DNA from 3 places in the Enterococcus sp. AZ196 genome. Region 1 is predicted to be linked to each of the others. Evidence: predicted binding sites of a transcription regulator. Region 1 holds the regulator's gene; each other region holds the start of a gene.
What was found. The regulator CtsR, encoded in region 1, represses protease genes until heat stress. The targets are predictions, from matches to a motif close to TTGGTCAAAAAAGGTCAAANA.
Positions count from the first base shown of each region.

Region 2: a site for CtsR is predicted at 3,609-3,629, ahead of clpP (ATP-dependent Clp endopeptidase proteolytic subunit ClpP). Genes of this name have one in related genera too.
Region 3: a site for CtsR is predicted at 2,993-3,013, ahead of clpB (ATP-dependent chaperone ClpB). Genes of this name have one in related genera too.

Region 1 covers NZ_JBIPAM010000001.1:2,497,518-2,502,493, reverse strand. The annotation lists gene IGI67_RS12040 (peptidase U32 family protein) at 1-421, opposite strand, end outside; gene IGI67_RS12035 (peptidase U32 family protein) at 435-1,349, opposite strand; gene IGI67_RS12030 (ATP-dependent Clp protease ATP-binding subunit) at 1,455-3,953, opposite strand; gene IGI67_RS12025 (CtsR family transcriptional regulator) at 3,959-4,426, opposite strand; tRNA gene IGI67_RS12020 (tRNA-Pro) at 4,545-4,618, opposite strand; tRNA gene IGI67_RS12015 (tRNA-Arg) at 4,635-4,708, opposite strand; tRNA gene IGI67_RS12010 (tRNA-Leu) at 4,721-4,806, opposite strand; tRNA gene IGI67_RS12005 (tRNA-Gly) at 4,829-4,900, opposite strand; tRNA gene IGI67_RS12000 (tRNA-Thr) at 4,905-4,976, opposite strand, start outside.
Region 2 covers NZ_JBIPAM010000001.1:1,181,561-1,186,536, reverse strand. The annotation lists gene IGI67_RS05800 (SPFH domain-containing protein) at 1-732, shown strand, start outside; gene IGI67_RS05795 (DNA/RNA non-specific endonuclease) at 771-1,484, shown strand; gene IGI67_RS05790 (DUF3788 domain-containing protein) at 1,603-2,058, shown strand; gene IGI67_RS05785 (lactate utilization protein) at 2,230-2,871, shown strand; gene clpP (ATP-dependent Clp endopeptidase proteolytic subunit ClpP) at 2,930-3,523, opposite strand; gene IGI67_RS05775 (hypothetical protein) at 3,820-4,335, shown strand; gene IGI67_RS05770 (glycerophosphodiester phosphodiesterase) at 4,406-4,976, shown strand, end outside.
Region 3 covers NZ_JBIPAM010000001.1:524,005-528,980, reverse strand. The annotation lists gene IGI67_RS02535 (glucosaminidase domain-containing protein) at 1-59, opposite strand, end outside; gene clpB (ATP-dependent chaperone ClpB) at 341-2,944, opposite strand; gene IGI67_RS02525 (zinc-binding alcohol dehydrogenase family protein) at 3,208-4,239, shown strand; gene IGI67_RS02520 (lysylphosphatidylglycerol synthase transmembrane domain-containing protein) at 4,258-4,976, opposite strand, start outside.

The DNA of each region.
Region 1 (4,976 bases):
CCAACCCCTCATTTTGCCAAAACTTCAAGGTCTCAGCATTTGTAGCTGATGCTTGTGTCGATAAATGTATTTCTAACCCCGGTGCTTCAGAAGCACAAATCTCTATCAAGGCTGGATCAGAAATGATTACTGCCGAGATGCCAATATCACGTAGCTTTTTGAAAAATTCTCCAGCCCCTTCTTCATTGCCTTCGTGTGTCACCATATTGGCTGCTACATAGACTTTTGCACCATACTTATTAGCAAAAGCCACCCCTTCTGACATTTCTTCAAATGAGAAGTTTCCAGCCCTAGAACGCAGCCCGTAAGCATCTCCACCAATATATACAGCATCCGCGCCATAATGAATGGCTGTTTTTAATTTCTCCAGTGTCCCGGCTGGCGCTAAAACCTCGGGCCGCTTTAATTTTCTCTTTGTCATGTTGCTATTACTCCTATTTAATCGCTGTTGGGTCCAGATGATAAAAACCAGTATCCATTCCTCGACCAACAGGATGATATTTTTGAATTTCTTGATAAGCATTGACTATCGCTGCTTCATCCCAAGAATCCTTTTCAATTGCTGCTTTAGCATTCGCAAAAATTTTTGCAATGGCCACAAAATCAGCTCCTGGGGTAAATAACCCATCGAGTTTCCATGTTTGATAGCCTGCCTGAGTCAATTCACTCAATTCTTTCATTAGATTCAGATCGTTATCCGCAAAAATATGCGTTCCATGCTGATCTTCATAGATTGAGTAATGGGTATCTGCCTTTTTCGGCTCTGAAAGAAACAATCCACGTTCTTTTGAAGTTTTCTCCATTTGCTTCGTGTAGTTGAAATAATTATCTAACAATGGTCTTTTCGATTGGTGAATACACGTAGCACCATAAACTAGTACCTCCACTGGGACATCAACATGCTGTTTTAAACTCAGCATTTCTTCAAAAGGTACCTCACGCGCTAAAACAGCACCTACCGCACCTTTTTTCTGCCAAAAATTGATTTGTCGCGCATTTGTCACCAATGTTTCTGCATCATAAATATAAGGTAAATCATACTCTTGCAATAAGTAAATAACCCCAGTGTCCCCCACAACTACATGGTCCGGTTTTACTTCAGCTAAAAAAGTTAAATATTCTGGTATCTGCTTCATCTTATCAGGATGCATAATACCATTGACAGCAATATTTATTTTCTTCCCTTGAGCATGTGCCGTTTCGATCAATGTTTTTTGTTCATCACGAGAAAAAGAATGAGACAAGCGCAAACCAAAAGCCTCTTCTCCTATGTATAGTGTATCCACGCCAGCAGCAAATAAATCTTCGGCTTGAACTATCGATTCTGCCGTCGCAATTAATTCAATCATGATAGGTCCTCCTTTTAGACTTTCTCATACTATCACAGCTTCCAAAAGTTTCCAACTGAGGAGCTAGAAAAAGAGGACAACGTCAATACGTCATCCTCTGATCAACTAAACTTTTTCTGGAATTTTTTCTTCTTTAGGGTTTTTTACAGTTAATGTAACTTTCCCCTTGCTGGCACCAATTGTTACAGCATCTCCCAATTGAATTTGCCCAGATAATAATGCTTCTGCCAAGCGGTCTTCAATCTCTTTCTGCAGTGCCCTGCGTATTGGCCGGGCGCCATATTCAGGGTCAAAACCAACTTTTCCGATCACATCATAAGCGGCTGACGTGATTTTCACTTTAATTTCATGTTCCCTCATACGATCTAAAATGGAGCGGCTCATAATTTTTACTATTTCATGAATTTGCTCTTGATCTAACGATTTAAAGACAACTGTTTCATCAATTCGGTTTAAAAATTCCGGACGGAAAGCTTTTTTCAGTTCTTCCAATATACGTTTTTCCATTGCTTGATGATCTTTGGTAATATCCTTTACATTGAATCCAACATTTTTCTCCTCGCGGATTTCTGTTGCGCCGATATTTGAAGTCATAATCAAGATGGTATTACGAAAATCGACTTTCCGGCCCTTCGAATCTGTTAAATGACCGTCATCCAAAACTTGTAATAAAATATTAAACACATCCGGATGAGCTTTTTCTACTTCATCCAATAGAATGACTGAATAAGGCTTTTGGCGAATTTTCTCTGTCAACTGTCCGCCCTCTTCATACCCAACATAACCTGGAGGCGATCCAATTAAACGACTCGTGCTATATTTTTCCATATATTCAGACATATCTACTCGGATTAAAGCTTCTTCACTACCAAACATCGCTTCAGCCAAGGCTTTCGCCAATTCCGTTTTTCCGACGCCAGTTGGGCCTAAAAACATAAAGGAACCAATCGGACGATTAGGATCTTTCAATCCACTACGAGCACGGCGGATAGCTCGTGAGATAGCTTTGACAGCTTCTTCTTGTCCGACAACTCTTTCATGTAAAATATTTTCTAAGTCTAATAGACGCTGACTTTCCTTTTTCTCTAACTGCTGTAACGGTACGCCGGTCCATTGAGAAACAACTGCCGCCACATCCTCGTCAGTAACTTGATCGATATAGCCATTTTCTTGTTTTGCAGCCTTAACTTTCGCTTGCTCCAATACTTCAGATAATTGCTTTTCACGCAAGCGTAAACGTGCTGCTGATTCAAAATCTTGATTTTGAATCGCTTTTTCTTTTTCTGTCACTAAATCTTGAACTTCTTCTTCCAACTCTGTAAGTTCTGATACTTCATCAGTGGAATCCAGACGAACCTTTGCAGAAGATTCATCCATCAAATCAATTGCCTTATCTGGTAGTTGACGTGAATTGATGTATCTTACAGATAAAGAGACTGCCGCATGTAAAGCGTCATTGGTAATTTCCACTCCATGATGTTCCTCATATCGTGGCCGCAGACCTTTCAAAATTTCTTCAGCTTCTTCAGGTGTTGGTTCCTCCACCTGTACTCGAGCAAAACGGCGTTCTAAAGCGGAATCTTTTTCAATATATTTTTGATACTCATCTAATGTTGTCGCACCAATCGTTTGTAATTCGCCACGGGCCAATGCAGGTTTTAAAATATTTGATGCATCAATCGCGCCTTCAGCTCCACCAGCACCAATCAACGTATGCAACTCATCAATGAACAAGATAATTTGAGCATCATGATAAATTTCATCAATTACTTTTTTCAAGCGATCTTCAAATTCTCCGCGATATTTTGTACCAGCAACAAGTGCTCCCATATCCAACATCATCAAGCGTTTGCCACGCATATCTTCTGGTACATCTCCAGAAATAATCCGTTGAGCCAACCCTTCAACGATTGCCGTTTTACCAACACCAGGCTCTCCAACTAATACAGGATTATTCTTCGTACGACGACTTAAAATTTGTACTACTCGTCGTACCTCGCTATCTCTTCCCACTACTGGATCCAAGCGTTTTTCTCGGGCCAACTTCGTTAAATCACGAGCTAAGCCATCTAAGGTAGGTGTTCCTTGGGTATTGTTTTGTGCAGGTTTCGCAGGAGTTTTTCTACGAGTTCCAACTCCTTGATTAGTATTTTGCGTCTCATTAACGCCCATTTTTTTCAACAGAAGTTGCCGCATTTTAGGTAAGCTCAGACCCAAATTTACTAAGATATGGGAAGCTAAAATTTCGTCATCTCTCAATAATCCTAATAAAATATGTTCTGTTCCAACTAGTTTTGCATTGAAACGCTTAGCTTCATCATCAGCAAAAATCAAAATCTGTTTTGCTCTTGGAGAATAGGGAAGATATCCTCCCTCGGGATACGACTTAACCGATCCATACCCTGTCATGTGCTCGATTTCTTCACGAATATCGTTCTCACTTGAATTCATCTGACGTAACGTTTTTCCCGCGATTCCTTGTTGTTCGATCACTAATGCTAACAATAAATGTTCCGAACCAACCGAGCGGTGTTTAAAATACTTGGCTTCTTGTTGCGCAATCGATAATACTGCTTTTGCGCGTTCTGTATACAGCTGATCCATATCCCTCACTCCTTTTTCTCATAACTTAAACGTTCCAAAAATCCATGAAGAATTCTTCCCCGTAGTCTATTCTCAATTTGACTGATCCCAAGAACATTCTTCGATACTGCGCTTAACATCAAATTACCTTCATTTTCAGTAATAATTTCTTCTTCAAATAATTTCTGAATAATCCCAAAAGCATTCGCCTCCGAAATTTCAGTTCCAAAAGAATCCATTAATTGCTCTAAAAAATAATGCTGATCAGAAATCTTAACTTTACTTATTCGAATATAGCCTCCACCACCTCGTTTACTTTCAACTAAATAGCCTCGTTGAAAAGTAAAACGCGTATTGATCACATAATTTATCTGGGAAGGAACACAATTGAACAGCTGCGCCATCTCCGCTCTTCGAATTTCGATAATTTCATTATTTTCTAAAATATCTTTCAAGTAAGATTCGATCAAATCAGAGGTATTTCTACTCATGATATCGCCTCCTATTGACTATTCCTGACCATAATTATATCGAATTTAGCGCATGAAATAAAGAAGAACGCTTTTCTTTAAATTAGGATAAAAAAAAAGAAGGCTTTCACCTTCTTTTTGATCGGGAAGACAGGATTCGAACCTGCGACCCCTTGGTCCCAAACCAAGTGCTCTACCAAGCTGAGCTACTTCCCGATAAACAAAAAAACCACGCGCCCAAGAGGAGTCGAACCCCTAACCTTTTGATCCGTAGTCAAACACTCTATCCAGTTGAGCTATGGGCGCATATTTGTATTATGCCGAGGACCGGAATCGAACCGGTACGGTGATCACTCACCGCAGGATTTTAAGTCCTGTGCGTCTGCCAGTTCCGCCACCCCGGCGTTCTTCCCTGGTCTTCAGGAAAGCGGAAAACGGGGTTCGAACCCGCGACCCCCACCTTGGCAAGGTGGTGCTCTACCACTGAGCTATTTCCGCATGATGCCGGCTAAAGGACTTGAACCCTCGACCCTCTGATTACAAATCAGATGCTCTACCAACTGAGCTAAGCCGG
Region 2 (4,976 bases), 1.3 Mb from region 1:
ATTGAACCGCAAAGCGTGATCACTCGAGACAATGTAATCGTCGAAATCGATGAAGCGATCAAGTATCACGTGACAGATGCTAGGGCTTTTGTGTATGATAATGAGGATTCTGTCACATCAATGATCCAAGATTGTCAGTCAAATCTGCGCGGTATTATCGGTAAAATGGAATTGAATGAAGTATTGAATGGTACCGAGGAAATCAATGTGAATCTTTATGAAAGCGTGAAAGATATTACAGCTGGATATGGGTTGTCTATTGATCGGATCAATATCGGGGAAATATCAGTTTCTGATGAAATCGTCAATTCCATGAATAAATTGATCACAGCTAGTCGGGACAAGGAATCTTTGATCACGATTTCTGAAGGGAAAAAACAATCAGTAATATTAGAGTCAGAAGCAAAATCTTCTGAGATGCAGATTGATGCTGAAGCGCGAGCAAGACAAACAAAAATCGATGCCGATGCTCGAGCGGACCGCACTAGAATCGATGCAGCTGCGGAAGCTGATCGTATCGCAAAAATTACGGAAGCTGAAACAGCCCGTATCAAGGAGATCAATAAAGCTATTGCAGAAAGTAATTTGACTGATGAAATGATCGCCTATCTAGGAATTGAAGCCTTCAAACATGTGGTTGAAAATAATGGTAATACGGTGATCATGCCAAGTAATCTAACAGAGCTTGGTAATGTTCCGGCAATCAAGGAGATTTGGCAGCAGACGAAATAATGGGATCAGTGTGATGGAAAAAAGGAATTAGGAGTTGAATGACCATCGCAGCAAAAAAACAGATGCCAAAAGTCCTTTCTGCAATCGTAGTAGTCTTGGCAGGGATTTATGGAATTTATTCACAAATAGGATCACATGAAGAGTCGACTAATTCAGTAAAGAAAATTAATGTAAGTCAAGTTTCAGAAGTACCAGAGTATGATGGCAAGCATCAAACAATCCAATTGAACCATAACCAGCCGAGCTTTTCTGAGGAGGACCTTTCATTAAATGAAGGTACCTGGACGCGCTTTTCAGAATTGGACCAGCTGAATCGAGTTGGGGTTGCCAACGCCATGTTAGGCAAAGATTTGATGCCGCATCAAGAACGTGAACGTTTATATGTCAAACCAACAGGCTGGCATCAAAAATTTTATAATGATGAGCCATTGTTTAACCGCGCCCATTTGATTGCTTTTCAATTTTCAGGAGAGAACAACAATTTGAAAAATTTGATGACTGGTACGGCGTCATTAAATGATCCAGGAATGAATGACCATGAGATTGAAATTGGGAATTACATTCGTAAAACGAACCACCATGTACGTTATCGCGTAACGCCTTATTTTAAAGGAAATGAATTGGTTGCTCGCGGTGTCCAAATGGAGGGACAAAGTATCGAAGATGATGAGATATCATTTAATCTCTTCATTTACAATGTCCAAGATGGTATTAAGATTGATTATCAAAATGGCTATTCTCAAAAAGAGTAGAAGAAAATCATCCAAGTTTATCTTGGATGATTTTTTTGAAAAGAGCATTGGAGAACAAGCATAAAACTACGTTGTCAGCTAAAATGAATAGTCACTAAAGAAGAAAGCGGGTGCTACTATGCAATGGTATGAATTATTCCATGTGGATATCGAACCGACAGACCGACAAATTTCAGACTTTATTTCAAATCCATTATGGCAAGAATTATCGGAGTATTTAATACAGACCTATGCTGTGAAACCTAAGCGTGCTTATAGCGGTTGTTCAATGGGAGAGGGCTATTGGAAAGGATGGAATATAAAGTTCAAGAAGAACGGCAAAGCGTTGTGCACAGTGTATCCAAAGCAAGGATATTTCGTTGCGATGGTTTCCTTCAGTGCGAAAGAATTAGATGATGCCAATGCGTTGATATCAATGTGTTGTGAGTATACTAAAAATAAGTATCAGAATGCCAAGTCCAGCAAACTAGGAAAATCAATCTCTTTTGAAGTAACGGATCAAGATATCTTACAGGATATCAAAGAACTGGCAGCACTCAGAGCTCGTTCAACTAAAAAAACTAACAATGCCTAAGATATTCTTCTTGGGCACTTTTTGTGCTCAAGCTAAACTTGTTATTGCGAATCGAACTTAAATAATTGAAAATAGAGAAGGAAGTAAGAATCTCTTTTTTGGGAAATGAGTAAGTATGTGAATTTTGAACGTATAATTAAAAAGATAACTATTTGACTAAGGAGTTAGCTAATGGAAGATTATCAAAGAAAACGTTATGTTGCGGCGGCATCAACATTAAGCAAAAAGTTGGAACGGCGGAATTTTCAGCCAATTATTTGTCAGAACCTGTTGGAAGCGAGAGAACAGGCGATGAAGATCATTGATCCTGATAAATCAGTGGGTTTTGGCGGTTCGATTACTGTAGAGCAATCTGGTGTAATTGAAGAGCTATACAAAAGAGGGCAAAAGATCATTGATCGAGAAAGAACAAAATCACCAGAAGAGCGACATCAAGTGATGAAACAAGCATTGCTTTCTGATTATTTTTTAACGAGTATTAACGGAATCACTGAAGAGGGGGAGCTAGTAAATATCGATAGCGTAGGAAATCGTGTGGCTGCTCTGACCTATGGTCCAGATAAAGTACTGGCCTTTGTCAGTATGCGAAAAGTTTATGGAGATTTAACTGCGACAGTAGAAATGGTAAGAAAAAATACGGCCCCATTAAATGCTCACCGTTTAGGATTACAGAAAACACCATGCATCAAAAAAGGTCTCTGCGGTGATTGTCTTCAAACAGAATGCATTTGCAATACGCTTGTCATCACACGACGTTCAATGGCAAAAGATCGTATCGTTATTTTCTTGATCATTGATGAAGTTGGCCTATAAGAAAATAGCGAGTCAAACAAAATTAAAAACCGAGGAATTTTCCTCGGTTTCTTGTCGTTTAGCTTAAAGAGCTGCTATTTTCCATCACTTCATCGATCAGACCATAAGCTTTTGCTTCTTCGGCCGTCATGAAGTTATCACGATCGGTGTCGCGTTCGATTACTTCGATCGGTTGACCAGTACGTTCAGACAAAATGTTGTTCAAACGTTCACGCGTTTTTAAAATGTGACGTGCGGCAATTTCGATTTCAGTAGCTTGTCCCTGTGCACCACCTAGTGGTTGGTGAATCATGATCTCAGCATTTGGCAATGCAAACCTTTTGCCCTTAGCGCCAGCTGTCAGTAGGAAGCTTCCCATTGAAGCGGCCATACCAAGTACAATAGTTTGTACATCAGCTTTTACAAAGTTCATAGTATCGAAAATTGCTAAGCCAGCAGAAACGCTACCGCCTGGAGAGTTGATGTAAAGATAAATATCTTTTTCAGAATCTTGGGCATCCAAGAATAATAATTGGGCGATGATGGTGTTCGCCATATCGTCGTTCACTTGACCACTCAGCATAATGATGCGATCTTTTAATAAACGAGAATAAATGTCGTAAGCACGTTCGCCACGAGATGATTGTTCAATGACTGTAGGAACTAAATTCATAGTGAATCCTCCTTAAAATATTGTTCGTAAATTATTTTAGCACAAACGAGGTTAGATTGCTAAAACTTAAAGAAAGTATACAACGTTGGTCAGTTTTGGTCAAATAGAAGGCTCCGTTTTTTTAAACGGGTCAAACTATCCTAGAAACATGAAAATATGGTACTATTAATACCGATGATAACAGGATGTCAGATTGCCGCATTTTTATAAATTCTTCAGTGGGATGATAGACGTGTTGAGAATCAGTTTACTTTTGTAAGGAATAATTCCATAAGTATGAATTAGGAGGAAAAAACGTGGAAATCGCATTTATTGGACTAATTGGTGTATTGATTGGAGCAGGATTGACAGGTCTTGCCGTTTATTTTGTTTTTAAGTATATCGACTTGCGCCATCAACGTGAAAGAGAATTGGAGCATCAGGTTAAAGAAATTGAAACAATCAATCTTTTAAACAAAAAAGTGAATGAGATTTTATCCAAACGAAATGTTTTAATGCAAGATTATGTGACGTTTAATTCGTTCGATGACTGTTACATTACGATTGATGATTTCATTTATTTAAATTCTTTTGCTGCTCAAAATAATTTTTACTTGCCAAATTATTTAATCGAAGAGTTTTTCAAAAATATCTCTCACCGAAAAGTTATTTTATCTCCCGAGGAAACCGTTAAGATCGGCGGTTATACTTATAAGGGCGGACGGATTGTCATGGAGACTTTCTCTGAGCAGCTTTTAGAGATACTAGATGAAAAGAAACAGCAGTTAGCTCGCTCGACTAAACAGCCTTTACGTTATTTCAATGTACAATAGCGTTTTACAAGTGGACGTGGAAAGATTTAAAACTAATTCATTTAATAGATTATGAACGAGGTGGTATTGGATGACAGTTATTATTGCTCATCGTGGGAGTGCAGGCACTCATCCTGAGAACACATTGCCGGCATTCATGGAGGCGGTACGGACTGGTACGGATGGCATCGAATTGGATGTTCATCTAACAGCCGACCAGCAGTTAGTCGTTATTCATGATGAAAGTGTTGATCGCACAACTGATGGCAAAGGGCTGATTCGAGAGTTAACATTAAAAGAAATCAAAGAACTGGATGCCGGCAGCTGGTTTGATGAAAAATATCAGGCGACTAAAATATCGACACTGCAGGAAGTTCTGAATTTATTGCTGCAGATGCGTTTTCGTGGCTTCTTATGTATTGAAATTAAGACGAATAAATTTCATTACCCAGGAATTGAAGAAAAAATATCGAAAGTCATGACAAGTAAGGAGTGGCCATTCACGTATTGGTACACGAGTTTTAATATTGACTCTTTGCGAATCATGCATGAGTACGAGCCGGATATACAATATGATTTGATTCAGAAAAATGATCTGGAAAAATATCAGACTGTCTTAGAGACGGACTTTATTGAGGGCTTGCATCCGAGCTATGATTGGG
Region 3 (4,976 bases), 2.0 Mb from region 1:
TCCTTTTGCTGCGTTTTTAAATAATTGTATTTTTCGATGCGGGTCTTAAATTGGTTCATTATATACCTCCAAGAAACCTCTACAGAGCTCTTCATTTTTACTTACTTTAAAAGTATAATCCATTAACAATTAACAAACAATTTAAACACCACAAATTCACTAATTTGTCATTACTTCGTAACATGCGTAATGAAAAAGTTGTTATGTTTCACTTTAAAAAGACTTGATTTTTTCTCGAAGGTTTATTTTCTTGAGAATTTCAAAAAGAGTGAAACAACCAGAAAAATATTTCTGTCATTCCACTCTTGATTTTAGATTATATTTTATTTACATAATTAATTTATTCATTAATTGGCTGATTCTGAAAAACCAATTGATCATCTAGTAATTCGATAGAAACGCTGGTTTTCGGCATTACTCGTCCAGCAATAATTTCTTTTGCTAGAGGTGTTTCCACTTCCCGTGTAATGAATCGTTTCAGTGGACGCGCACCATATTGTGGTTCATAGGCTTTTTCAGCAATCCAACTTTTAGCATCCTCTGTAATCTCTAATTGAATTTCTTGTTCCTCTAAACGATGAGACAAGTGTTGCACAATTTTCTCGACAATGCCTTTTACATTATCCAAACTCAACGGTGTAAATAAGATGGTATCATCAATTCGGTTCAAAAATTCCGGCTTGAAATGACCTCGCAACATACTTAACACCTGTTCTTTTGTTGTCTCAGGAATTTTCCCATCAACTGTTACACCATCCAGTAATACTTGTGACCCGATATTACTAGTCATGATCAATACTGTATTCTTGAAATCAACTAAACGACCTTTAGAATCTGTCAAGCGTCCATCATCCAACACTTGCAGTAAAATATTGAAAACATCCGGATGCGCTTTTTCAATTTCATCAAGTAAGATAATCGTATATGGATTTCTTCGAACGGCTTCTGTCAGTTGTCCGCCTTCCTCATAGCCAACATAGCCTGGAGGTGCCCCAACAAGTCGTGATACTGAGTGCTTCTCCATATACTCACTCATGTCGATGCGTACCATGTGATCTTCGGAATCAAATAGATTTTCTGCTAATGCTTTAGCGAGTTCGGTTTTTCCAACACCCGTCGGTCCTAAGAATAAGAATGATCCTAAGGGACGATTAGGATCCTGCAGACCTGCACGTGACCGTAAGACCGCATCACTTACAGCGTCCACTGCTTCATCCTGACCAATCACACGTTTGTGCAAGGTGCTGTTCAAACTCAATAACTTTTCTCGTTCACCTTCTACCAATTTGGTTACCGGAATTCCGGTTAATCTGCCGACTACTTGCGCAATTTCATTTTCAGTTACCGCTTCCTGAACCATTTTGATGTCATTTTTTTGATTTTTTTCTTCAAGCTCAGCTAACTCTTTCTCCAAATTTGGAATCGTGCCATGACGCAGTACAGCTGCTTGTTCGAGGTCATAATTGTTTTCTGCATCCTCTAACTCGTGTTTAGCTTGATCGATTTCCGCTCGTTTATTGGAAACGACATTGACTTCTTCTTTTTCAGTTTCCCATTGTAATTTCATTGCATTAGTTTCTTCGCGAAGATCAGCCAGTTCTTCTTGCAGGTTTTCTAAACGTTTTTTGCTTGCATCATCGCTCTCTTTTTTTAAAGCGGCTTCTTCAATTTCTAATTGCATCAACCGGCGAGTTACTTGATCAAGTTCTGTTGGCATCGAGTTCATTTCCACTCGAATACTGGCACTAGCTTCATCAACTAAATCGATCGCCTTATCAGGTAAGAAACGATCTGTAATGTAACGATCTGATAACGTCGCTGCAGCTACTAAAGCATTGTCATGGATATTTACACCATGGTGGATCTCAAATCGCTCCTTCAACCCACGTAAAATGCTGATCGTATCTTCGACCGTCGGTTCTTTCACTAAAACCTTTTGGAATCGACGTTCCAGTGCTTTGTCTTTTTCCATATATTGACGGTATTCATCTAAAGTCGTAGCGCCAATCAAATGCAACTCGCCACGAGCCAACATTGGTTTAAGGATATTTCCGGCATCCATGCTGCCTTCTGTTTTTCCAGCGCCAACAATGTTATGAATTTCATCGATAAACAATAAAATTCTGCCGTCTGATTTTTTGACTTCTTTTAAAACTGCCTTTAAACGTTCTTCAAACTCACCTCGAAATTTTGCTCCAGCAATCAATGATCCCATATCCAAAGAAAAAACAGTTTTATCCTTTAGATTTTCAGGAACATCTTTGCGTACAATCCGTTGTGCCAATCCCTCCACAATGGCAGTTTTACCAACACCCGGCTCACCAATTAACACTGGATTATTTTTTGTTTTTCGAGAAAGAATTCGGATAACATCACGAATTTCTTCATCACGACCAATAATCGGATCCTGCTTGCCATTTTTAACTTGCTGAACTAAATCAACGCCGTATTTCTCCAATGCTTTATAAGTTTCTTCTTGATTTTGTGAGGTCACTCGATCCCCTCCTCGCATTTCTTCAATATTTTTCTGTAGTTGTTTTTCACTCAACCCTTGCTGAATCAAATACTTCGTCAATGAATAATTTTTTAATTTCATCAACGCTAAAATGACAATTTCTGTAGATAAAAAATCATCCTGAAATTTTTCTCGTAATTTGTCTGCTTCACTCAAAAGGTTAAATAGATTTTGGCTAAGATTTTGACCATATTGAACATTACCGCCACTAACAGTGGGATACTCATCTAATACCCTATCCACTTCTCGCTCAAACTGTTCAACGTCAATTCCCACGTCGGTATAAAAATTTCGGCCAAAATGATTTGGCTGTAAAAAAATTTTCCATAAGTGAGCAATATCAATTTCTTGATGATGTCTTGTAACCGCAATTTGCTGAGCTTCAGCAACCGCTTCTTGTAAAGTTGTCGTCATTTTTTCGATATTCATAAACATACCTCCGACATAATTAATTTTTACAAGTATCAGTATATAACATTGGTCAGTAAAGGTCAAACATTAAACTCAGCAAATTCGACGTTTATTATTATGAAGAAATTCGAAATAATGCTACAATTCTCTCATTACTAATAAGGTACTAGTTAGCCTATTAGCTTTTCATCTGACTCTTTTTAATGAGCCAAATGCTGACTAGAAAATGATAAGACGTGAAAATCAAGCTCATCTTTCACCAAGAAAATGAGTGATTTAGTATGGACAAGGAGAGTGATTTGATGATTTCTCGCGTGATCGGATTTGAAAAGGGGTTTCCACTTTCGGAAGGAAACCATTTTGAAACATATGAAGTGATGCTTCCAAAATTAAATAAATTTGATTTAGTCATTAAAAATTTGGCTGTCTCAATCAATCCAGTAGACACAAAACTAAGACAAAGCGGCAAAGGGACTCCTCAACCGCATATCTTAGGATTTGATAGCGTCGGTATTGTTACTCAGCTAGGCAGTGAAGTGAAAAATATGGAGATTGGTGATCGAGTCTTTTTTGCTGGTACAACGAAAAGATTTGGAAGTTACAGTGAGAACCAAATCGTTGATTCTCGAATCGTTGCAAAATTACCAAACGGAATTTCAACTGATGAAGCGGCTGCAATGCCTTTAACTTTTATTACTGCTTATGAAATGTTGTTTGAAAAAATGAGATTGATCCCTGAAGAAAAGCAAAATGAAGGAACGATTTTGATTATCAATGGGGCTGGCGGTGTCGGTTCAGTAGCCACTCAATTAGCTAAATGGGCTGGCCTAACTGTAATTACGACTGCTTCACGTAAAGAAAGCAAAGAATGGTCTGAGAAAATGGGGGCTGATCATATCATCGATCACCATAAGGATTTGACTAAACAACTTAAAAAAATCGGCTATAAATCATTACCTTACATTTTGATTCTTCATTCTACAGACCGCTACTTCGAAGAGATGAGCGATCTGCTTGAACCCTTTGGTCATCTTGGTTCAATAGTCGGATCAAGTAAAGATTTGAATTTGGCCAAATTGAAAAATAAATCCGGAAGCTTTGATTGGGAGTATATGTTCGCTAAGACGGACTTTGACTATAATGTTGCCTCACAAGGAGTAATATTAGAATTGCTCGTTCAATTGCTGTTGGAAAAAAAGATTAAAAGCACTTTGACCAAAATTATTCCTGGCTTTTCCCCAGAGGTCTTTTATCAAGCGCATCAGTTTATCGAAGAAAATAAAATGATCGGAAAGCTGGTTGTACATTATTAAAAAAGGAAGTTAACGAAATCAGTCGTTAACTTCCTTTTTAGCCTCTTTAATTTCATGGTTTATTTGACGCTGCTTGTTAAATAGAACATAGATCATTCCAATCAAAAATGGCAATAGATACGTCGCATAGCGGTAAAGAAGCAGGGATGATACGGCATCGACTTTTCCTACAACATGTCGAAACAATAGTACATAGACAAATTCAAACCCGCCGATTCCTCCTGGTGCCGGTAAAACTCCCCCAAGAATCACCGTAAAGCTAATCAATGCAACCGTTAACCAAAGATCGATTTCAGGGTAATCTTTTATCAAAATAAAAAACGGCAACGAATACCACACAACCAATTTTGCCATATTGGAGCAGAAAACACGGATAACCGCATTACGATCCCGAATGAACGTTTTGATCGCTCCCCGCAAAGAGTAGACCTGATTGTTCACCTGATCAACAATATCTCGCAGCTTTTGTCTTTTGAACAGCCGATTACAAATAATCACCAGTAAAACCTGAGCATTGATATTCAAGCTTAGGACCAATAAAGTCGAAATGATCAGCAAGGTCACGAGTATTCCTGCGAGAACTAAAAAGATACCATTAGCGATATGTTCTTGGATCGCATTGCCTTTTACGATCAAAAAAAACAATGCCCAAATCATCAATGCTATTTTATACGTGACCATTCGCAAAGCGCTGGTGCCTGTTCCTTCTGAGTATCTCAGATCTTTCTTATGATAGT